Regions from separate parts of the Bradyrhizobium sp. USDA 3262 genome, predicted to be linked through region 1. Evidence: predicted binding sites of a transcription regulator. Region 1 holds the regulator's gene; each other region holds the start of a gene.

Region 1 (7,158 bases):
GCGCCCGCAGCAGATCGTCAAGTTTATCCTGGTCCATCACCCCGGCATCATCGGCCGGCGGTCCGATGACCAGCACGAACTCGCCGCGTGTTTCCAGCGCGTCCGCGCTTGCCGCCAGCTCGGCGACCGGCGCGCGCGTGATCTGCTCGTGCAGCTTGGTCAGCTCGCGGCAGATCGCGGCATCGCGGCCGGCCATGATCGCAGCGAGATCGCGCAGCGTGTCCTGTACGCGATTGCCCGATTCGAACATCACGAGCGTCGAATCGACCCTCGCCAGCTCGTTGAGCCGTGCCCGGCGCGCGTGCTCCTTCGCGGGCAAAAATCCCTCGAAGAAAAACCGGTCGGTCGGCAGGGCCGCGACCGACAGCGCCGTCAGCACCGACGATGGCCCCGGCACCGCGATGACGGCATGCCCGGCGGCGCAGACGTCGCGCACCAGCTTGAAGCCGGGATCGGAGATCAGCGGCGTGCCGGCGTCCGAGACCAGCGCGATCGCGGCGCCCTGCGCCAGCCGCTCCAGAATTTTGGGACGGGCCTGGACCGCGTTGTGCTCGTGGTAGAGCGCGAGCTCGGCGGCGATCGCGTAACGCTCGGTCAGCCGGCGGGTGATCCTTGTGTCCTCGCAGGCGATGACGTCGACACCGGCCAGCGTCTCCAGCGCGCGCAGGGTGATGTCGGCGAGATTTCCGATTGGGGTCGCGACCAGATGGAGCCCGGGTGCGGCCCTTGGCGCGGCCAATTGCTGGCCGCCGATCGAAAAGGTTCTGGCCGCAGCGCCTGTCGTGGCATCCGAATGGTGGAGGGAACTGGCTTTTGCGCGCATAATGCCAATCTAGAGCGTTTTCGAGCGAAGTGGGTACCGGTTCGCGTGAAGAAAACGCGTCAAACCGAGAATCTAGAGCCCCGTTCCGATTCAATCGGAACGGGATAAGCTCTAGAGGGATGGCAGCGCTTGCGCCACATCCGCAAACGGCGGTGACGGAACGCGGCCTGACGGGGGAAATGGAGGCCGCGGCAAGGGCGCCGCGGGGCCATAATCCTTTTGTTTTAGTTAACTATTCGCCGAGAATATGCCTGAATCCACCCGCCTCATCAGAGCCGGATGGAGTCCTGGCTGATCACGGTCGGCCAAGAGAAGAGAGACGATGGAAGGCCCGCATCACCGCAAGTCCCCGCCGTCGGGCACCACCCGGCGGACCGCGCTCGGCCTCCTCGTGGGCGCGCCGCTGCTGACGGCCTGTTCCGGCGTGCAGCAAAGCTTGAGCCAGTTTTCCAGCCCGCTCGGCGGCAACCAGGAAGGCGGTCCCGCCGGCCCGCAGCAGCAGCCGCAGGCGGTCGGCACCGGGCAGGTCAAGATCGGGCTGATCCTGCCGCTGTCGGCGTCCGGCAATGCCGGGCTTGCCGCCCAGTCGATGCGGAACGCGGCCGAAATGGCGCTGGCGGAATTTCAGAACCCGAACATCCAGCTCCTGATCAAGGACGATGGCGGCAGCCCGCAGGGCGCATCGCAGGGTGCCCAGCAGGCACTGTCCGAAGGCGCCGAGATCATTCTGGGACCGCTGTTCGCAGGCTCGGTGCCGGCCGTCGCGCAACTGACGCGGCCGCGCGGAACCTCGGTGATCGCGTTCTCCACCGATTCGAGCGTGGCCGGGCGCGGCGTCTATCTGCTGAGCTTCCTGCCGGAATCCGACATCAATCGCATCGTCGACTATTCCGCCGGGATCGGAAAGCGCTCGTTCGCCGCGATGGTGCCTGATAACGCCTATGGCAACGTGGTCGAGGCCGCGTTCAAGCAGGCGGTCGGCCGCAAGAACGGCCGCGTCGTCGCATTCGAGAAATATGGCGCCGATCGCGCGACGCCGGCGCGAACCGTGGCGCAGGCGCTCGGCCAGGCCGATGCGCTGCTGATCGCCGACGATGGTGATTCGGTCGTCGCGACCGCCGATGCCTTGACCGCGGCGGGCGCCAATCTGCGCAACATCCAGCTGCTCGGCACCGGGCTGTGGGACAATCCGCGGGCCTTCGCGAGCCCCGTCTTGCAGGGCGGCCTCTACGCCGCGCCCGATCCGTCCGGCTTCCGCAGCTTCGCCGGCCGCTACCGCAGCAAATATGGCGGCGAGCCGGTGCGCACTGCAACGCTTGCCTATGATGCGGTGGCGCTGATGGCGGCGCTCGCGCGCACGCAAGGCGCGCAGCGCTTTGCGCCGGAGACGCTGACCAATCCATCCGGCTTCGCCGGTATCGACGGTCTGTTCCGCTTCCGCTCCGACGGCACCAATGAGCGCGGCCTTGCGGTCATGAAGGTGGCTTCGGGCGGCGCTACTGCGGTTGCAGGTTCGCCGAAGAGTTTTGGGGCTTAATTTTCGTCAGGCGGCGGCCTGAAATCGCGCTAAAGCACCCGCCAGCTACTGTGCATGGGGTTGTTTTCGATATTTTGGCGCCGTGCAGCTAGGCCGCGAGATCCGCGACGACGGCGTCGAGCACCGGGAATCCCGACTTGGTCACGCGCAGCCGTCCGTCGGCATCGACGGCGATCGCGCCTTCCTCGCGCAGCATCGCGATCCGGTGCGGATCGAGCTGGCGGCCGGAGAGCTTCGCATAGCGCTTTGGATCGATCCCCTCGGCGAGCCGCAGCCCCATCAAGAGAAACTCGTCGGCGCGTTCTTCGCTGTTGAGGCTGTCATCGCTGACGACGCCATGGCCGCGCTCCTCGACGTTCAACAGCCAGGCCTCGGGGCGCCGCTCGGTTGCGGTCGCGTGCCTGACGCCATCGATGTCGAGCCTTCCATGTGCACCGGGGCCGATGCCGGCATATTCCTCACCGCGCCAGTAGACGAGGTTGTGCTTGCACTCGGCGCCGGCGCGGGCGTGATTGGAGATCTCGTAGGCCGGCAATCCCTCGCGGGCACAGACCTCCTGTGTCACGTCGTAGAGCGCGCGCGCGGTCGCTTCGTCCGGCGTCTGCAATTTGCCGGCGGCATGCAGCCCGAAGAACGGCGTGCCTTCCTCGATCGTGAGCTGATAGAGCGACAGATGCTCGGCCGCTTCCGAGATCGCCTGCTTCAGTTCATCGGCCCACATCCGCGGCGTCTGGTCGGGGCGGGCATAGATCAGATCGAACGAGTAACGGTCGAATGCAGAGCGCGCGATCGCGACCGCGTCGAGCGCCTCGCGCGCGGTGTGCAGGCGGCCCAGTGCCTTCAGCGAGGCGTCATCGAGCGCCTGCACGCCGAGCGAGACGCGGTTGACGCCGGCTGCGCGATAGCCGCGAAAGCGCGTCGCCTCGACGCTGGTCGGATTGGCCTCGAGCGTGACCTCGACATCGCGCGAGACCTGCCAGTGCTTGCCGATGGCATCGAGCACGGCACCGACGGTTTGCGGCTGCATCAATGACGGCGTGCCGCCGCCGAGGAAGATCGAGGACACCTGACGCCCCGGCACGCGCGCGGCCGTCGTCTCGATCTCGCGGGCGAACGCGCGCACGAAGCGCTCCTCGTCGACCGGTGCATGCCGCACGTGGCTGTTGAAATCACAATACGGGCATTTCGAAAGGCAGAACGGCCAGTGCACGTAGACGCCGAAGGCTTCTCGGTCAGCGTGGCTCAAGGCAGATCTCCGCGAGCTTCACGAAGGCGCGGGCGCGATGCGATAGGCCGAGCCCGAGCGGCGGCAGGCCGTGCTTCTCGATGCTGCTCATCTCGCCGAAGGTCCGTGTGTAGCCGTCGGGCAGGAAGGCCGGATCATAGCCGAAGCCGGCACTGCCACGCGGCGGCCAGACCAGGGTTCCATCGACGCGGGCCTCGACCTCCTCGAGATGGTCGTCGGGCCAGGCCACGCACAACGCCGAGACGAAGTGCGCCTTGCGCCGGTCCGGTGCGGTGGCGCCGCGTTCCTGCAGCAGCCGCTCGATCCGCGTCATCGCCGCCATGAAATCCTTGCCCTCGCCGGCCCAGCGCGCCGAGTAGATCCCGGGCGCGCCGTCGAGCGCGTCGACCACGATGCCGGAATCGTCGGCGAAGGCGGGCAGTCCGGTCGCCTTCGCTGCCGCGATCGCCTTGATCGCCGCGTTGGCGCGAAAACTGTCGCCGGTCTCCTCGGGCTCGGCGAGGTCAAGCTCGCCCGCCGACACCACCTCCACGCCGTGCGGCGCCAGCAGTTCCCGCATCTCGGCAAGCTTGCCGGGATTATGGGTGGCGATGACGAGCCTTCCGGTGATTCGGCGGTGCATGACCAATCTGACTACGCCACCGCGATCTTTTGCAAGTCGACCAGACGCGCGACACCTTTGCGCGCCAGGGCCATCAGCGCCAGAAACTCGCCTTCCGAGAACGGCGTCTTCTCGGCGGTACCCTGCACCTCGATGATCCGGCCGTCACCGGTCATGACGAAATTGGCGTCGGTGTCGGCTTCGGAATCCTCGGCATAGTCGAGATCGAGCACCGGCGTGCCCTGGTAGATGCCGCAGGAGATCGCCGCCACGTTGTCGCGCAACACATTGGTCTTCAGCATGTTGCGGGTCTTCATCCAGTTGATGCAGTCGGCCAGCGCCACCCAGGCACCGGTGATCGAGGCGGTGCGGGTGCCGCCGTCGGCCTGGATGACGTCGCAATCGACCGTGATCTGGCGCTCGCCGAGCGCCTCGAGATCGACAGCCGCGCGCAGCGAGCGGCCGATCAGCCGCTGGATCTCGACCGTCCGGCCGCCCTGCTTGCCGGCCGAGGCCTCGCGGCGGGTGCGTTCCAGGGTGGCACGCGGCAGCATGCCGTATTCGGCAGTGACCCAGCCGCGGCCCTGGCCCTTCAGCCACGGCGGCAACCGCTCTTCCAGCGTGGCGGTCACCAGCACATGGGTGTCGCCGAACTTCACCATGCAGGAACCCTCGGCATATTTGACGACGCCGCGTTCCAGCGACACGGGACGCAGTTCATCGGGTGCACGGCGGCTTGGCCGCATGAAATCCTCCAGAAATCCGAGAAAATTGGCTGGCCGTGCTTGTAGGAGGGGGAAGGGGCAGCGGCAAGGGTTTTCGGCCCCGGTATGGTCCGGTACGAGGGGGCCGAATGCATGCTTGTCATCGGCCTCCCGGATCGACAAATTATGCAGTAATTGTGAGGGACTGGAGTGTGACTCACCACGATCCGATCGGCCTGATCGCGCCGCATGCCGGGCTCGCCCAGCTCAACGAGCGTTCGCGCGACATTTTTCGTCAAATCGTCGAAAGCTATCTCGCGACCGGCGAGCCGGTCGGTTCGCGCAACATTTCGCGCCTGATCGCATTACCGCTGTCGCCGGCCTCGGTCCGCAATGTGATGTCGGATCTCGAGCAGCTCGGCCTGATCTATGCGCCGCACACCTCCGCCGGACGGTTACCGACCGAACTCGGGCTGCGCTTCTTCGTCGATGCGCTGATGCAGGTCGGCGACCTCACCGAGGCCGAGCGTCAATCGATCCAGACCCAGCTTGCGGCCGTCGGCCGCGCGCAATCCGTCGAGGCCGCGCTTGGCGAAGCCCTGACGCGGCTGTCGGGACTGACCCGTGCCGCGGCGGTGGTGCTGACGCAAAAGTCGAATGCGCGGCTGAAGCACATCGAGTTCGTCCGGCTGGAGCCGGAGAAGGCGCTGGTCGTGCTGGTCGGCGAAGACGGCCAGGTCGAAAACCGCGTGCTGGCGCTGCCGCCGGGTGTTCCATCCTCGGCCCTGACCGAGGCGACCAACTTCCTCAATGCGCGGATCCGCGGCCGGACGCTGGCTGAAGCGCGGCTCGAGCTCGAGACGGCATTGACACAAAACCGCGCCGAGCTCGATCAGCTCACGCAAAAGGTGGTCGCGGCCGGCATCGCGAGCTGGTCCGGCGGCGAGAACGAGGACCGTCAGCTGATCGTGCGCGGTCACGCCAATCTGCTCGAGGACCTGCATGCGCTCGACGATCTCGAGCGCATCAAATCGCTGTTCGACGATCTCGAAACCAAGCGCGGCGTGATCGATCTGCTCGGCCGCGCCGAACGCGGCGAGGGCGTGCGGATCTTCATCGGCTCGGAGAACAAGCTGTTTTCGCTGTCGGGTTCCTCGACCATCATCGCGCCCTACGGCGATGCCCAGGGCCGGATCGTGGGCGTCCTCGGCGTGATCGGACCGACGCGGCTGAACTACGCGCGGGTGATCCCGACCGTCGATTATGCCGCGCGCATCGTCAGCAAGATGCTGGGCGGCTGACCGGAGGGCGATTTCGCTTTCATTTGACGGGTTTTCTTTACCCAAGCCGGAGATCCCAGTTCCCGAGACCGGTATGTTGCGCTTGATTTTCGCCGCCCAAAGCACGATATCCCGGCAAGCAATCCCCAAGATTTGAACCGACGCGAGTTTTCGAGAAGGCAAGCCATGACCGATCCGAACCGGGCCAATGACAACACCGAGAATTCGGCGCCGACGGGTGAGCCCGTGGTCTCGAAGCCCTACATCATGCCTGACGAGCCCGAGGCCGGATCGGCCGAGGCGCTGACCAAGGAACTCGCCGAGGCGCGCGACCGCACGCTGCGCACGCTGGCCGAGATGGAGAATCTCCGCCAGCGCACCCGCCGCGAGGTCGCCGACGCCAAGACCTACGGCATCACCGGCTTTGCCCGCGACGTGCTCGATATCGCCGACAACCTGCAGCGCGCGCTCGATGCGGTGCCGGCCGAGACCAAGGAAGCCGCCGATCCCGGCCTGAAGGCGCTGATCGAAGGCGTCGAGCTGACCGAACGTTCGCTGCTCAACGCGCTAGAGAAGAACGGCGTCAAGAAGTTCGACCCGATCGGCGAGAAGTTCGATCCGAACTTCCAGCAGGCGATGTTCGAGGTGCCTGATCCGTCGGTGCCGTCGGGCACCGTGGTGCAGGTCGTGCAGGCCGGTTACATGATCGGCGAGCGCATCCTGCGTCCGGCCCTGGTCGGCGTCTCCAAGGGCGGCGCCAAGGCCGCCCCGACCGCGGACATCACCGCCTGATCCATCCGATCCCGGCTGCCCGTGAGTTCGCGGATTGCGCGGGCTCACGGTCGCGGCTTCTCGTGGGCCTTCGGCCAATAGGTGCCGAAGCTCCAGAGATTTCCTTCCGGATCGCGGCAGGCGAAGTCGCGGCTGCCATAGTCGGTGTCTCGCAGTTCCATCTCGATCTTGGCGC
Region 2 (7,158 bases), 7.3 Mb from region 1:
CCAGATTACTACGGCGGCCCGTATCCCTATCGCCGCCAATACTACGCCCCGTATTGAGGGCACGAGCGACGCTGTTTGGGCGTGGCAACCTCTGTCACAGACCATTCCCACTCAACACGCGCTCGAGCGCGCACTGGATCGCGATGGCGCGGCTGCGCCCTTGTGATCCGGTCAACTGCATCGGCCCCTCCTATCCGGGGTCGCCTGCGGACTCTTGCAGGAGGTCGACGACTCGCAAGACAGACAAAACTTGAGACCCAATATCCACAAGGTCCCACCAAAGGAGTCGGACAATGTCGATCGGACTTATCCTCATCATCCTCCTCATCATCTTCCTGCTTGGTGGCTTCAGCGGCCGCTTCGGCGGCTACGGCTACGGCTATGGCCACGGTGGGATGGGGGTCATCGGTACCATCCTGGTCATCCTCGTCGTATTGCTACTTCTGGGTCGGCTCTGACCCTCGCAGGGTCGGCTGTGTCGACCGGGCGCCTCCCAAAATATCCTTTCCCCGCGTACCGGGTCCCAACGAGCTCGACCAGCTGAAGCCGACAATGCCCGCCGATGAAGGGGTGTTTGTGCCTGCCTCGGTCCTGCTGCAGCGGCTGCACGACGAGGCACCGGCAAGATCGCTTTACCCTGGGCTGGCTGATGGGTCGCCTACACAAGCGCTCCTTCGGCCCTATTATGCCGCTGCTCGCTGTGGTCGCTATTGCACCGGATGTCTCGATCGTAGCCGGCCTGCTACTCATGATCCCCGCGTCCCAGATGATCGCGGTCTTCGGTCTAATCACGGGGGCGACCAACCAGGGCGGAGCTATGCACTTCCCAAAATCCAGTAACGGTGGGGTGAGTCCTGACTGGTTTGGTAACAATTCTCACCCGCCACCCGGCTGCAATGCAAAGTGCTGATTTTGAGATATTGCACAAGGCGTCCTCACGGAAATCCGTGAAACGGCGAGAATTCATCACGCTTCTCGGCGGCCGCTTTTTACTGATTCCTGCAAAAAAGGCCCAAGCATCTCTGCCGGGCCTTCGTTATTGTTGAGCTCTGAACGAGTAGGACTTAAAAATCCATACCACCCATGCCGCCACCTTGAGGCATGCCGCCACCGCCGGCGTTCTTCTTTGGCAATTCGGCCACCATGGCTTCGGTAGTGATCAGGAGCGCCGCAACAGAAGCCGCATTCTGAATCGCCACACGAACGACCTTGGTCGGGTCGATGATGCCCTTGGTGACCAGGTTGCCGTACTCGCCGGACTGGGAGTCAAAGCCGTAGCCATACTGATCCTTCTCCAGGATCTTGCCGACGATAACGGAGCCGTCCTCGCCAGCGTTGATCGCGATCTGGCGGGCCGGCGCAGACAGCGCCTTGCGCACGATCTCGACGCCGGTCTTCTGGTCATCGTTCTTGGTGCGCAGCCCCTTGAGATGCTCGGAAGCACGCAGCAGGGCGACGCCGCCGCCCGGCAGGATGCCTTCCTCGACGGCCGCGCGGGTCGCATGCATCGCGTCATCAACGCGATCCTTGCGCTCCTTCACCTCGACCTCGGTCGCGCCGCCGACGCGGATCACCGCGACGCCGCCCGCGAGTTTGGCAAGACGCTCCTGCAGCTTTTCACGGTCATAGTCCGAGGAGGTCTCCTCGATCTGCGCCTTGATCTGCGCCACCCGCGCCTCTATGTCGGCCTTCTTACCGGCGCCGCTGACGATGGTGGTGTTCTCCTTGTCGATCATCACCTTCTTGGCGCGACCGAGCATGTTGAGCGTGACGTTCTCGAGCTTGATGCCCAGATCTTCCGAGATCGCCTGGCCGCCGGTCAGGATCGCGATGTCCTGCAGCATGGCCTTGCGGCGATCGCCGAAGCCCGGAGCCTTCACGGCCGCGACCTTCAGACCGCCGCGGAGGCGGTTCACGACCAGGGTCGCGAGCGCTTCGCCCTCGACGTCTTCCGCGATAATCACAAGCGGCTTGCCACTCTGGACGACGGCTTCCAGCAGCGGAAGCAGTTCATTCAACTGAGATAGCTTCTTTTCGTGGATGAGGACGTAGGCGTCTTCCATTTCGGCGCGCATTTTGTCGGCGTTGGTGACGAAGTACGGCGAGATGTAGCCGCGGTCGAATTGCATCCCTTCGACGACCTCGAGTTCGGTCTCGAGCGACTTGGCTTCTTCAACCGTGATGACGCCCTCGTTGCCGACCTTCTTCATGGCGTCGGAGAGGAACTTGCCGATCTCCGCGTCGCCGTTGGCCGAGATGGTGCCGACCTGGGCGATCTCCTCGTTCGAGGTGACCTTCTTGGAGTTCTTCACGAGATCGGCGACCACGGCTTCCACCGCGAGGTCGATACCGCGCTTCAGGTCCATCGGGTTCATACCGGCGGCAACCGCCTTCGCGCCTTCACGGACGATCGCAGCCGCGAGCACGGTCGCGGTGGTGGTGCCATCGCCAGCTGCATCTGCCGATTTGGAGGCAACTTCTCGCACCATCTGCGCGCCCATGTTCTCGAACTTGTCCTCAAGCTCGATCTCCTTGGCGACGGTGACGCCGTCCTTGGTGATGCGGGGAGCGCCGAACGACTTGTCGAGCACGACGTTCCGGCCCTTGGGCCCCAGCGTGACCTTAACCGCATTGTTGAGAATTTCAACACCGCGCAACATCCTGTCGCGGGCGTCGACGCCGAACTTAACTTCTTTGGCCGACATAATGATCTCCGTTTTCAACTGGTCAGATCCAAGGACCGTGCGACTGGACGAGCCCTTAAGTGGCGGGACTTGAATTTGCAGGCCTCGTCCTTCGAGACGCGGGCTGCAGGGACGGCTCAGGATAAGGAAAATTGGCTGGCGTCTATGCGACCTTCTTCTTGGCGGCGGGCAGCTCAGTGAGAACGCCCATAATGTCGCTTTCCTTCATGATCAGTAGTTCCTGACCATCGAGCTTGACCTCGGTGCCTGACCACTTGCCGAACAGGACGCGGTCGCCAACCTTGAGATCGATGGGAATCAGTTTGCCGGATTCATCTCGGCCGCCTGGGCCAACCGCCGTGATCTCGCCCTGCGAAGGTTTTTCCTTGGCAGTGTCCGGAATGATGATGCCACCAGCGGTTTTGTCTTCGGCCTCAATGCGCTTGACCACAACGCGGTCGTGAAGCGGACGGAATTTCATGCTGTCCTCCTGTTTTCTTGTTGTTGTTGCTTTGGACGAAATGGCAGTCGTGGCCAGCGAGTGCTAATCAGCACATAAGCCGCCGCAAGGGGACGTACAAGACCGTCCCGAAACGATATTCTGCTCAGAGCAACACGAAATAGCTGCCAAGACCGCGGCGGCTAAGGATCCGGTGAAGGCCAGCTGTGTGGTGCGAAAGTCGTTGGACGCCGCATCATCAGATTTAAGAAAGCTTCCCATCGCGCAGGGGCATTGCGTTGTTCTCGACGTGCGCCAGAATGCGCCGGACGTCGGTCGCTTCTTGTGCAGCCATTCAGCGGTGCTTGTCGAGATCGAGTGGTGCGTCACTCACGAGGCGCGTCGGCATCAATGCGCTGAGCGTCAGCCAAATCGACCGGGTCGATGGAAATCCTCTCCACCGTTGAAGTGCGCGGCGGCGCCGCCGGCACCGTGATCATAGTGGCAACCCGGCGAAACGCCTCGAACGACAATCCTTCGATCATCTCCTCATCGGTGATGACCTCGTAGGCACCCGGAGGCAAGAGGCGGTCGACGCCCTTGATCCGGAAGGGATGCTTGAAGGTGACCGTTTCGCGTCGGGAGCGCATGGTCATGATCGGCTATCCTTCAGAAACGGCTTTGCATCGGCGCGATAGTGAAGCAATCCGTTTACAGTGCTCTTTGTGCCGAGATTAGCTAACTCTTTATCATGAGATGGCTGCGAAGTCACCAAACACAAGGCAATACACATCGCGGATTTGTTATAGATGCCGGCGGACGAAATGCTTGCTGATGCCAAGTGAAAAAATGCGAGTTGGCGATCGGCAAGCATCGCGACTCGGAGAGAAGAAATGCTATCTCGCAAATCTACCAGCCGAGATAGACTTGCAGCGGTCGGCTACAACCGTCATGGCGCGATGGGACGGTTCTGGCACGGTCTTCATCGTCACGCTCTTATGACGATGGTTGCTTACGCCTTCTTGCAGCACTTCCGCATTGCCAAGACGGGGCGCAAAAATGAAACGACGGCCACCACCTCAGCCCAACCTGCCAGCCGCGCGTCCCGCCATCGTCGCTCTCATTCTTCAGCCATCAGATCCGCGATACGGGTACTGCAGAACACAGGTCAGCGAAGAGCAAGGCGTGAACAAATCTGCCAAAGTCGTGTTAACGCCCACCCGAAGCACCTTTATGATCATGCAGGAAACGGGCGATCCGCGTCTTCAACACGGTGGCGTCGTGCGATTTGCCCGAGGCCGCGTGCTCGAAGAGCCTGCGCTGGACGTCAGTAGGCAGATCATTCCATTCGCTGACAAGGGCGGCACCCAGACATTCCAGGACTCTGCGCTCCACATCGCGCAAATCGCTGGCTTCATAGGGTAAAGGCCACGCCAACTCCTGCGCTCCGCCTTCCTCGTCCCAACGGTCGAGAGCGGTTGCCATTTCTTCTCCCGACCTTGGCCTTCGACCTTTCTTTTTGACCATTCTATATAGTCGCATATATCGGCATTAAGCGCCATTCGCTCGATCGCGGGGCGATCCGAAGCGCCAATCCTTCCAGTACCGAGAATGCCGCGGCCGCGGAACTCGGTAGTTCGCCCATCGGTTATTGCAGCGGTTTGTTCGCGCGGCGTACAGACTCAAGGCTCACCATGGATGTGATCGTTACACCGGCAGAGGGAGGCACGGTTTGGCAGCTGACGGACCTGCTCGGCCGCTCGATGGGGCGCATCACGGCAAGCGCTCCACGTCAGTTCATGATCCATCCGGAGGGCCACGCATCGGAAACTATGGCCGGCATACAGCAAGGGCCGCACGCCTCGCTCGACGCCGCACTGGCTGAGATCGAGAGGCACACCCGGGGCGTCTGCCGTCGAAATCCTGGCGAAGATCAGCTTTAGACAGCGCCCAACAATCCAGATCGTCGGCAGAGTATCCTATATTTACTGCGGGAAGATCTATATGTTTTACAGGTAACGCCCGCCCAGATTGCCTGATGACGGGACCGTCAGTTCCGGTAGAAGGAATTGTGGATTTTCGCGCGAGGACCGAGCGAATGTGGGCTCCGGCGGATGTCACCGCCGATCATTGCGTTGCCGTGTTCGCCGAGATCTTTTGGCGGCTCGGCTCGACGCAACCCTGACAGTGCGGAGGGAACCCGCTTGAGCCGCTTGGTCATCGTCTCCAACCGTGTCGCCTTGCCGGCAGAAGCTGCGCAGCGCAGCGGCGGGCTCGTGACCGGCCTCGTCGACGCTCTGCATCAGGCTGGAGGCTTATGGTTCGGGTGGAGTGGCAAGCTTGGAGAAACAACAAAAGAGCCGAACGTTTTTGAGACCGAGGGAGTGACGTACGCTACCGTCGATCTTACCCGCGCGGACCATGACGGCTACTACAGCGGCTTCTCCAACGCGGCACTGTGGCCCTTATTCCACTATCGCCTTGACCTCATGAACTTTACCCGCCGGGACTTGGCCGCCTATCGACGGGTGAACGCCGTGCTCGCCGACGCCCTCGCGCCCCTGCTCAGCCCGAGTGACCTCGTCTGGGTGCATGACTACCATCTGATCCCGATGGCCGAGGAACTTCGCCGCGCCCGCGCCACACAGCGGATCGGGTTTTTCTTGCATACGCCGTTTCCGTCTTTGGGGGTGCTGGCGACCCTTCCTCACTACGGCGACCTGCTGAAATCACTGTGCGCTTACGATCTCGTCGGCTTCCAGACGGTGGAGGATTTGACCGCCTTCCATGACGCCATCCTTCGCCGTGCAGGAGGCACGATTTCGTCCGATGGCCACGTTCACGCTTTCGATCGGGTTCTGCGCGCCGGCGCCTTCCCGATTGGTATCGATACTGAAGCGATCGCCGAAATGGCTAGTCGCGCTGTGAAATCCCGAACGGCCCGCCGGCTGCAGGAGAGTCTCCGGGGGCGCAAGCTCATCATTGGGGTGGACCGGCTGGATTACAGTAAGGGTCTCGAGCACCGGTTCAAAGCGTTCGCCGCCTTTCTCGAGGGCTATCCCGCATACCGCAACCACGTCCGCTTGCTGCAGATCGCCACCGCAACGCGCAGCGACGTTCCTGAATACCGTGCGTTGCGACAGAGGCTTGGTGCGCTGGCGGGCGACGTGGCCGGTCGCTACGCGGAACTCGATTGGGCGCCGATCCAGTATTTGAACAGGAGCTTCTCGCAGCGTTCGCTCGCTGGCTTCTTTCGGCTCAGCCGCGTCGCTCTTGTCACTCCGTTGCGCGACGGAATGAACCTGGTTGCCAAGGAGTATGTCGCTGCACAGAACCCCGATGACCCTGGCGTGCTCGTTCTCTCGCCCTTTTGCCGGCGCGGCCTACGAACTCGACACTGCCGTGATCGCCAACCCGTATGACCCCGACGCCGTCGCCGAAGCATTGCAGACAGCGCTGGGGATGCCACTTGGGGAGCGATGCGATCGTTGGCGGGCCATGATGGTGGTACTACGCCGCAATAGCATTGCGGCGTGGCGCGAGAGTTTCCTCGGGGCACTCAGCAGCTAACTGTGGATGTCGTTCGGGACGTGGCATCGGTGCAGCAGGTCGCGATAATCTCGTTCGTCAACGAGGCCGCCCAGTCCGCCGATAAGGTGTTACTTCGAAATCATCTCCGGGGCGGAAATGATCCACGGGTGACGGGACTACCTGCATCCGCTTGATCGTCCCGCCGAACCAGAAAGACCAAAGGCGAATCGCCTGCAGCATTCTCCGTTTTCGCGTCAACGTAGTACACTTCTTCTTCTGGCTTGGCGCGACGCACCCTGATCGGCGACTTCCCATTCCAAAGCGGCCTGTGTCCGACCATCATTCGCTTCAAATCATCTTGCAGCCAGTCCTCCTTGCCGAGTTCTCTGGCCTGACGAATCGTCGCAGCTCTGAACGCCAGAATGGGCTGACCGTCGATCTCCAAAACGAAGACGGTCGGCGGCGGCGCCTCGGCTTTCGCTGGTATAGTCATCCGGATCACTC
Region 3 (7,158 bases), 5.6 Mb from region 1:
GTTGAGCGAGAATCGCCTGAAGGTGTCGCTGCGCCAGGCGGCGATCGGGCTCGCGGTCACCGTCGTGACTGCGCTGCTGCTGATCAAGGTGCCGCTGGTAACGCAGGCCTTCGGCGCGATCAATGACGCCGTCGGCACGATCGCGGCCGCGACGCGCGCCGGCACCGCCTTCGTGTTCGGCTATGTCGGCGGCGGCCCGGCACCATTCGATCCCAAGGCGCCCGGCTCGGATTTTATCCTCGCCTTCCAGGCGCTGCCGATCGTGCTGGTCATGAGCGTGCTGACGACGCTGTTGTTCTATTGGCGCGTGCTGCCGCCCGTTGTGCGCGGCATGGCCTGGCTGCTCGAGCGCACGCTCGGCGTCGGCGGCGCGGTCGGGCTCTCGACCGCGGCCAATATCTTCCTGGGCATGGTCGAAGCGCCGCTCTTCATCCGCCCCTATCTGGCGCAGCTCACCCGCAGCGAATTGTTTCTGGTGATGACTGGCGGCATGGCCGGGATCGCCGGCACGGTGCTGGTGCTGTACGCGACGCTGCTGGCGCCGCTGATCCCGGATGCGGCCGCGCATTTCGTCATCGCCTCGGTGCTCGGCGCGCCGGCCGCAATTTTGGTGAGCCTGATCATGGTGCCGGAAACGTCGGACAAGCGCACCGGCGGATCGCTCGACAATCCCGATATCCAGGTGTCGTCGACGATGGACGCCATCGTGAAGGGCACGGCAGCCGGGCTCGAGCTATTGATGAACATCATCGCGATGCTGCTGGTGCTGGTCGCGCTGGTGTATCTGGCGAACGCGATCATCGGCCTGCTGCCGGAGATCGGCGGCGCGAAGATCTCGCTGCAGCGCCTGCTCGGCTACGTGATGGCCCCGGTGTGCTGGCTGATGGGCCTGCCCTGGCCGCAGGCGATCACGGCGGGAAGCCTGATGGGCACCAAGACCGTGCTGAACGAGTTGATCGCCTATGTCGACCTGTCGAAGCTCGGCCCCGACGCGCTCGATCCGCGCTCGCGGCTGATCATGCTCTACGCGATGTGCGGCTTCGCCAATTTCGCGAGCCTCGGCATCATGATCGGCGGCCTCGGCATCATGGCGCCCGAGCGGCGCGACGAGATCAACGCGCTCGGGCTGAAGTCGATCGTCTCGGGCACGCTGACGACCTGCCTGATGGGCGCGATCGTGGGGATGATGACGCAGCCGTAGCCGCAGTAGCCCGGAGGAGCCAACGGGTCGCGCGAACGCGCGCCCGATGACAGGCTCCGCGCAATCCGGGGCGGTGCTGACGCGGTGAAGCTCCCTGTCAAGCGGATCATTGTTGGGCCGGCCGACGGCGCGGACGCACGTAGCCGCGCATTGAGCCGTCGCTTGCAATAACGCGATGACAGGGGATCGATGGGTCGTAATTCGTGCGCATTATGGCACCAACCGCGCGTGCAGCCCTCGGATTGCCGGCTTTAGCAGCGACAGCTTTGTACGTCATGGCCTTCCCCTTTGGGATCTTGCGCACGATGTCGCGGACCTTATCTGAAAAGGTTTTCATAGGCCGAGTGTAGCAGATTTCTCAGAGGGTTTTCGCCTTTTTACCTGCGGTTGGAACGAGCGCGTCGCGTTGGCACCGAAGATTCGACTGGACGTGCCGGTGTTCGTTTCGAAGTGCGCGCCGCCGTCTTAACATTGTGGGCAGCTATTGGCCCCTAGCGCCGTTTGCCGCGCAGTGCCGGCGTGGACGCAAACGGAGCATTGCGGACATCGACCGGCGGCTCCGCCCGATGCGATTCGAGGTGAATGACCCAACTCGGACATAGCGCGGTGTGCCCGCCGCGTCATTTCGCTGCGATGCGGAATTTGCGGCGACCCCAATGTCCAAGGAAGCGAGCTTCGACCTGTAGCTGAAGAACAATGCTCGCACAGCGGGGTTGATAACTGGGGCAAAGTCAAAAAGGAGGACTTGATGGCTGCTGATCGATCGACCGTTCACGGGTCCGATCTGGACATCGTGGCGGGGAACGGCCTCCTTCATCGCCGTATGTTTTTGACAGCGGGTACGGCGGCTGCGGCCGCCGTTGCCAGTTCCGCTCTGCCTAATCCAGCTGCCGCCGACGCGTTACCGGTTGAGCCCTGGATGAAGGTGCCGGGATCCGGATTCGTCGGCTACGGCCAGCCAGCGAAATACGAAGAAAAGGTCGCCAGAACTTGGAACACCGCGCCAGGCACGACCGGCACAGGTGCCGCCCGCACACCGCTCCATTTGCTCGACGGCATGATCACGCCCAATAGCGTGCATTTTGAACGTTCTCATAGCGGCATTCCCGACATTAACCCGGATACCCACCGGCTGTTAATCCACGGCCTAGTCAAGCGCCCGCTGACCTTCACGCTGGAAAGCCTAGAACGCTATCCGCGCGAGTCGCGCGTCTCATTTCTCGAATGTGGTGGTAACGGCCAATTGCTGTACCAGAAGGAGGCCGCCGCGGTTGGAGTCCAGGCGATTCACGGCCTTGTCTCCTGCGCCGAGTGGACGGGCGTAAGGCTCGCGATCCTGTTGCAGGAAGCAGGCGTCGATCCGAAGGCCAAATGGATTTTAGCCGAAGGTGCAGATGCTGCCGGCATGAGCCGCAGCATACCGTTGGCGAAAGCGATGGATGACGCATTGATTGCTCTCTACCAGAACGGTGAGCGCGTGAGGCCATCCAACGGCTATCCGATGCGACTCCTGCTGCCGGGATACGAAGGCAACATGAATGTGAAATGGCTCCGGCGCATCAAGCTGACCGAAGCGCCGACGATGACCAAGGATGAGACATCGAAGTACACGATCACCTTGCCCGACGGGAAATCCCTTCAGTTTGTGCTCCCTCAGGAAGGGAAGTCTGTGATCACACGGCCTTCACCGGGGCTGACTATGAAAGAGCCCGGCCTCTATGAAATCTCGGGTCTTGCCTGGTCGGGCTATGGCAAGGTCACCAAGGTTGAGGTCTCGGCCGACGGCGGCAAAAGCTGGGCAAAGGCGGCGTTGCAGTCGCCCGTGCTGTCGAAGGCGTTGACACGCTTCCGCATTCCGTGGCGGTGGAACGGCGGACCCGCGGTCCTGCAAAGCCGCGCGACCGACGAGACCGGTTACGTCCAGCCGACGCGAGAGAAGATGATCGCCGCGCGCGGCAACCGAACCATCTATCACTCCAACGCCATCACGGCCTGGGCCGTTTCCAACAAAGGCGAGGTAAAGCATGTCTATGCGTAACCCTCTCCTCATCGCCGCCTCAGGTCTTGCCATGGCTTCGGCCGTCGCATTCGCGGCTGAAAGCCCAAACTTCGGACGGGCGGCAACACCGGAGGAAATTGCCTCTTGGGACATCAGCATTGGTCCAGACGGCGTCGGCTTGCCGCCTGGCAGCGGGACCCCAAAGCAAGGTGAAGCCGTGTACGCGGCAAAATGCACCGCCTGCCATGGCGAGAAAGGAGCCGGGAAGCCCAACGATCAGCTCGTGGGCGGACAAGGAACGCTTCGCGGTGACAAGCCTCCGGTCAAAACCGTGGGAAGCTTCTGGCCCTATGCCACGACAGTCTTCGACTATGTGCGGCGAGCGATGCCATATAACGAATCGAAGTCGTTGACCAATGACGAAGTTTATGCGGTCGTCGCTTATATCCTGAACCTCAACGGCATCATTGCAGACAACGACACCATGGATGCGCAGACACTGCAAAAGGTGAAAATGCCGAACCGGAATGGATTTGTGACGTTTTCGCGCGGAAAATAAAGCTGCCTGAATGTCTGGGTCTGGCCCATCGCGACATCTTGCTTTGCCGCACGAACTTGGTCGCTATCGGGACAAAGCGGACGTAGAGTCACGCCGACGGTTTTATGGGTACACGGCCTGGAAAATCGTCATGCCCGGGCTTGACCCGGGCATCCATCAGCCAAGAAGGAGTCTTTCGAAGCAGGATGGATGGCCGGGTCAAGCCCGGCCATGACGACTGCGCTAGAGCCTACGCCTTCAGCTCCACCGTCTTGAACTCGGCCGGCAGGATCACCTCCAGCAGTTCGACGTCGTCGGAATAGTCCAGGATCATGTGCCGGATGCGCGGCGGCTGGGTCCAGGCGCTGCCTTGCTGCATCAGCGTCTCGCCCTCGCCTTCCATGTAGGTCTTCACCCAGCCCTTGAGCACATAGACCATCTGGAAGTCGACATCGTGGAAATGCAGCTTCGACACTTCATCGGGATTGCACGGTCCCTGCAGCCGGATGACGTGTGCCTGCGCGAGGCCATGCGAGGCGGCGGCGATGCCGAGGTCGCGGTACTTGGCATAGGTGCGCAGCCCGTCGGCCTTGAAGTCCTCTTCGCGGTGATGGCTGATGGCGACGCGCTGCTTCGGCCGGGCCTTGGTTGCAGCTTTCGGCGCACTCTTCTTGGCCGCCGAGACGCGGCCTTTCGACTTGATGGTCTTGCGCGCGGACGATTTCGCGGATGTCTTTTTGGCGCCGGCGCCGAGCCCCGACCATTTCTTCTTCACCGCGGTCTTGGCTGCCGATCTTGATGCCGTCTTCTTGGCCATTGTTTCGCCTCCCGTCTTTTTCTGACGGACGAAGGCTAACACAAGTCGCGCGCCGCGAGGCGAGCAAAGGCGCACACCGCGCTTTTGCCCCCTTGCCCGCTCAATGCAGCCGGAACACGCCGTCGACGGCACGCAGCTCGGCCGGCTTGACCAGCTTGGAATGCGCCACCGTCACCGAAAACAGCGGGCCTTCGAGCTTCGCCTGCCAGAACGCGAGGAAATCCTGCAGCGCCGGAAATTTCGGAAACAGGTCGTAGTTCTGCCAGACATAGGTCTGCAGCAACGAGGGGTGATCCGGCATCCGATAGAGGATTTGCGCCGTCGTCAGCCCGTACCCCAGCAACTGCTTCCGGAAATCGTCGGAAACAACCCCACCAACTCGCGAGACCATGCCAACCTCCTGTGACGGAGCGCATTCACGTGGTGGCCGACCTCCCCCGCCGGACCACCGGCAATGGATGCGCTCACATGAGAGAAATGTGACGCACGCGACTAACCCATCTCAAGCCCAAATGTTTAATAGGTTGTTGAAATTTCTTGCGTTGGCAGCAGCTTACCGCATCTGCTAATAGCCCCGGCGACCCCTCGTGGGCGGCATTAAGGATGCCGAAATGATCTCGGCATCCTTTTGGCAGGCGGCACTCACGAGTGCCAATTTTTCTGCTAGAGGCACTTGCCCGCCGCCAAGGCTTGGCCTATCTCCTGCCCAGCCAGTCTGGCACTCGCTGGACTGGACTGCTAACTCTCCAAAAATCTACAGCATCTACAAATCTTTAGGAGGACTGCATGAAATTCCGTCCGCTTCACGACCGCGTCGTGGTCAAGCGTATCGACGCCGAAGAGAAGACTGCTGGCGGCATCATCATTCCGGACAGTGCCAAGGAAAAGCCCTCGCAGGGCGAAGTCATCGCCGTTGGCCCGGGCGGCCGCGATGAAGCTGGCAAGCTGATCCCGATCGACCTCAAGGTCGGCGACCGCGTGCTGTTTGGCAAGTGGTCCGGCACCGAGGTCAAGATCGACGGCGAAGACCTGCTGATCATGAAGGAAAGCGACATCATGGGCGTCCTCGACGTCCCCGCTTCCAAGAAGAAGGCGGCCTAAGCGCCTCCCTCCCTCCCAGGTTAAATCTCTCAAGGAAAAATTCAGATGGCAGCTAAAGAAGTCAAATTCTCCGTCGAGGCGCGCGACAAGATGCTGCGCGGCGTCGACATCCTCGCCAACGCGGTGAAGGTCACCCTCGGTCCGAAGGGCCGCAACGTGGTGCTCGAAAAGTCGTTCGGCGCTCCCCGCATCACCAAGGACGGCGTCACCGTCGCCAAGGAGATCGAGCTCGAGGACAAGTTCGAGAACATGGGCGCCCAGATGGTGCGCGAAGTCGCCTCCAAGTCCGCTGACGCGGCCGGCGACGGCACCACCACTGCGACCGTGCTCGCGGCTGCGATCGTGAAGGAAGGCGCCAAGTCGGTCGCCGCCGGCATGAACCCGATGGACCTCAAGCGCGGTATCGACCTCGCGGTCGAAGCCGTCGTTGCAGACCTCCAGAAGAACTCGAAGAAGGTCACCTCGAACGAGGAAATCGCCCAGGTCGGCACCATTTCGGCCAACGGCGATGCCGAGATCGGCAAGTTCCTCTCCGACGCCATGAAGAAGGTCGGCAATGAGGGCGTGATCACGGTCGAGGAAGCCAAATCGCTCGAGACCGAACTCGACGTCGTCGAGGGCATGCAGTTCGACCGCGGCTACATCTCGCCCTACTTCGTGACCAACGCCGACAAGATGCGCGTTGAGATGGACGACGCCTACATCCTCATCAACGAGAAGAAGCTCTCGTCGCTGAACGAGCTGCTGCCGCTGCTGGAGGCCGTGGTGCAGACCGGCAAGCCGCTGGTCATCGTCGCCGAAGACGTCGAAGGCGAAGCCCTCGCCACCCTCGTCGTCAACCGCCTGCGTGGCGGCCTGAAGGTCGCGGCCGTCAAGGCTCCGGGCTTCGGCGATCGCCGCAAGGCCATGCTGCAGGACATCGCGATCCTGACCGGCGGCCAGGCCATCTCGGAAGACCTCGGCATCAAGCTCGAGAACGTCACGCTGCAGATGCTCGGTCGCGCCAAGAAGGTGATGATCGACAAGGAGAACACCACGATCGTCAACGGCGCCGGCAAGAAGGCCGACATCGACGCCCGCGTTGCCCAGATCAAGGCGCAGATCGAGGAGACCACCTCGGACTACGACCGTGAGAAGCTGCAGGAGCGTCTCGCCAAGCTCGCAGGCGGCGTCGCGGTGATCCGCGTCGGCGGCGCGACCGAGGTCGAGGTGAAGGAGCGCAAGGATCGCGTTGATGACGCGATGCATGCGACCCGCGCGGCTGTCGAGGAAGGCATCGTCCCGGGCGGCGGCGTCGCCCTGCTCCGTGCGTCCGAGCAGCTCAAGGGCCTGCGCACCAAGAACGACGACCAGAAGACCGGCGTCGAGATCGTACGCAAGGCGTTGTCGGCTCCCGCTCGCCAGATCGCGATCAACGCCGGTGAAGACGGTTCGGTCATCGTCGGCAAGATCCTGGAGAACAAGGCCTACAACTACGGCTTCGACTCCCAGACCGGCGACTA

The links. The regulator HrcA, encoded in region 1, represses chaperone genes, less so after heat shock. The targets are predictions, from matches to a motif close to GTTAGCACTCNCNNNNNGNGAGTGCTAAC.
Region 2: a site for HrcA is predicted at 3,205-3,233, ahead of ACVWYP_RS39445 (co-chaperone GroES). Genes of this name have one in related genera too.
Region 3: a site for HrcA is predicted at 5,270-5,298, ahead of ACVWYP_RS31450 (co-chaperone GroES). Genes of this name have one in related genera too.

What each region holds. Positions count from the first base shown of each region.
Region 1 covers NZ_JBSSCT010000001.1:1,088,290-1,095,447, reverse strand. The annotation lists gene rsmI (16S rRNA (cytidine(1402)-2'-O)-methyltransferase) at 1-823, opposite strand, end outside; gene ACVWYP_RS05085 (penicillin-binding protein activator) at 1,146-2,360, shown strand; gene hemW (radical SAM family heme chaperone HemW) at 2,449-3,606, opposite strand; gene rdgB (RdgB/HAM1 family non-canonical purine NTP pyrophosphatase) at 3,593-4,228, opposite strand; gene rph (ribonuclease PH) at 4,240-4,953, opposite strand; gene hrcA (heat-inducible transcriptional repressor HrcA) at 5,124-6,212, shown strand; gene grpE (nucleotide exchange factor GrpE) at 6,378-6,983, shown strand; gene ACVWYP_RS05055 (VOC family protein) at 7,028-7,158, opposite strand, start outside.
Region 2 covers NZ_JBSSCT010000001.1:8,359,189-8,366,346, forward strand. The annotation lists gene ACVWYP_RS39425 (hypothetical protein) at 1-57, shown strand, start outside; gene ACVWYP_RS39430 (DUF3309 family protein) at 294-458, shown strand; gene ACVWYP_RS39435 (exopolysaccharide biosynthesis protein) at 563-910, shown strand; gene groL (chaperonin GroEL) at 1,065-2,705, opposite strand; gene ACVWYP_RS39445 (co-chaperone GroES) at 2,848-3,165, opposite strand; gene ACVWYP_RS39450 (hypothetical protein) at 3,510-3,779, opposite strand; partial or broken gene ACVWYP_RS39455 (IS701 family transposase) at 3,967-4,304, shown strand; gene ACVWYP_RS39460 (hypothetical protein) at 4,333-4,608, opposite strand; gene ACVWYP_RS39465 (hypothetical protein) at 4,818-5,066, shown strand; gene ACVWYP_RS39470 (alpha,alpha-trehalose-phosphate synthase (UDP-forming)) at 5,328-6,545, shown strand; gene ACVWYP_RS39475 (trehalose-6-phosphate synthase) at 6,463-6,693, shown strand; gene ACVWYP_RS39480 (hypothetical protein) at 6,794-7,147, opposite strand.
Region 3 covers NZ_JBSSCT010000001.1:6,655,095-6,662,252, forward strand. The annotation lists gene ACVWYP_RS31420 (NupC/NupG family nucleoside CNT transporter) at 1-1,201, shown strand, start outside; gene ACVWYP_RS31425 (MGMT family protein) at 1,308-1,538, opposite strand; gene soxC (sulfite dehydrogenase) at 1,950-3,239, shown strand; gene ACVWYP_RS31435 (c-type cytochrome) at 3,226-3,759, shown strand; gene ACVWYP_RS31440 (cupin domain-containing protein) at 3,989-4,555, opposite strand; gene ACVWYP_RS31445 (usg protein) at 4,656-4,946, opposite strand; gene ACVWYP_RS31450 (co-chaperone GroES) at 5,342-5,656, shown strand; gene groL (chaperonin GroEL) at 5,702-7,158, shown strand, end outside.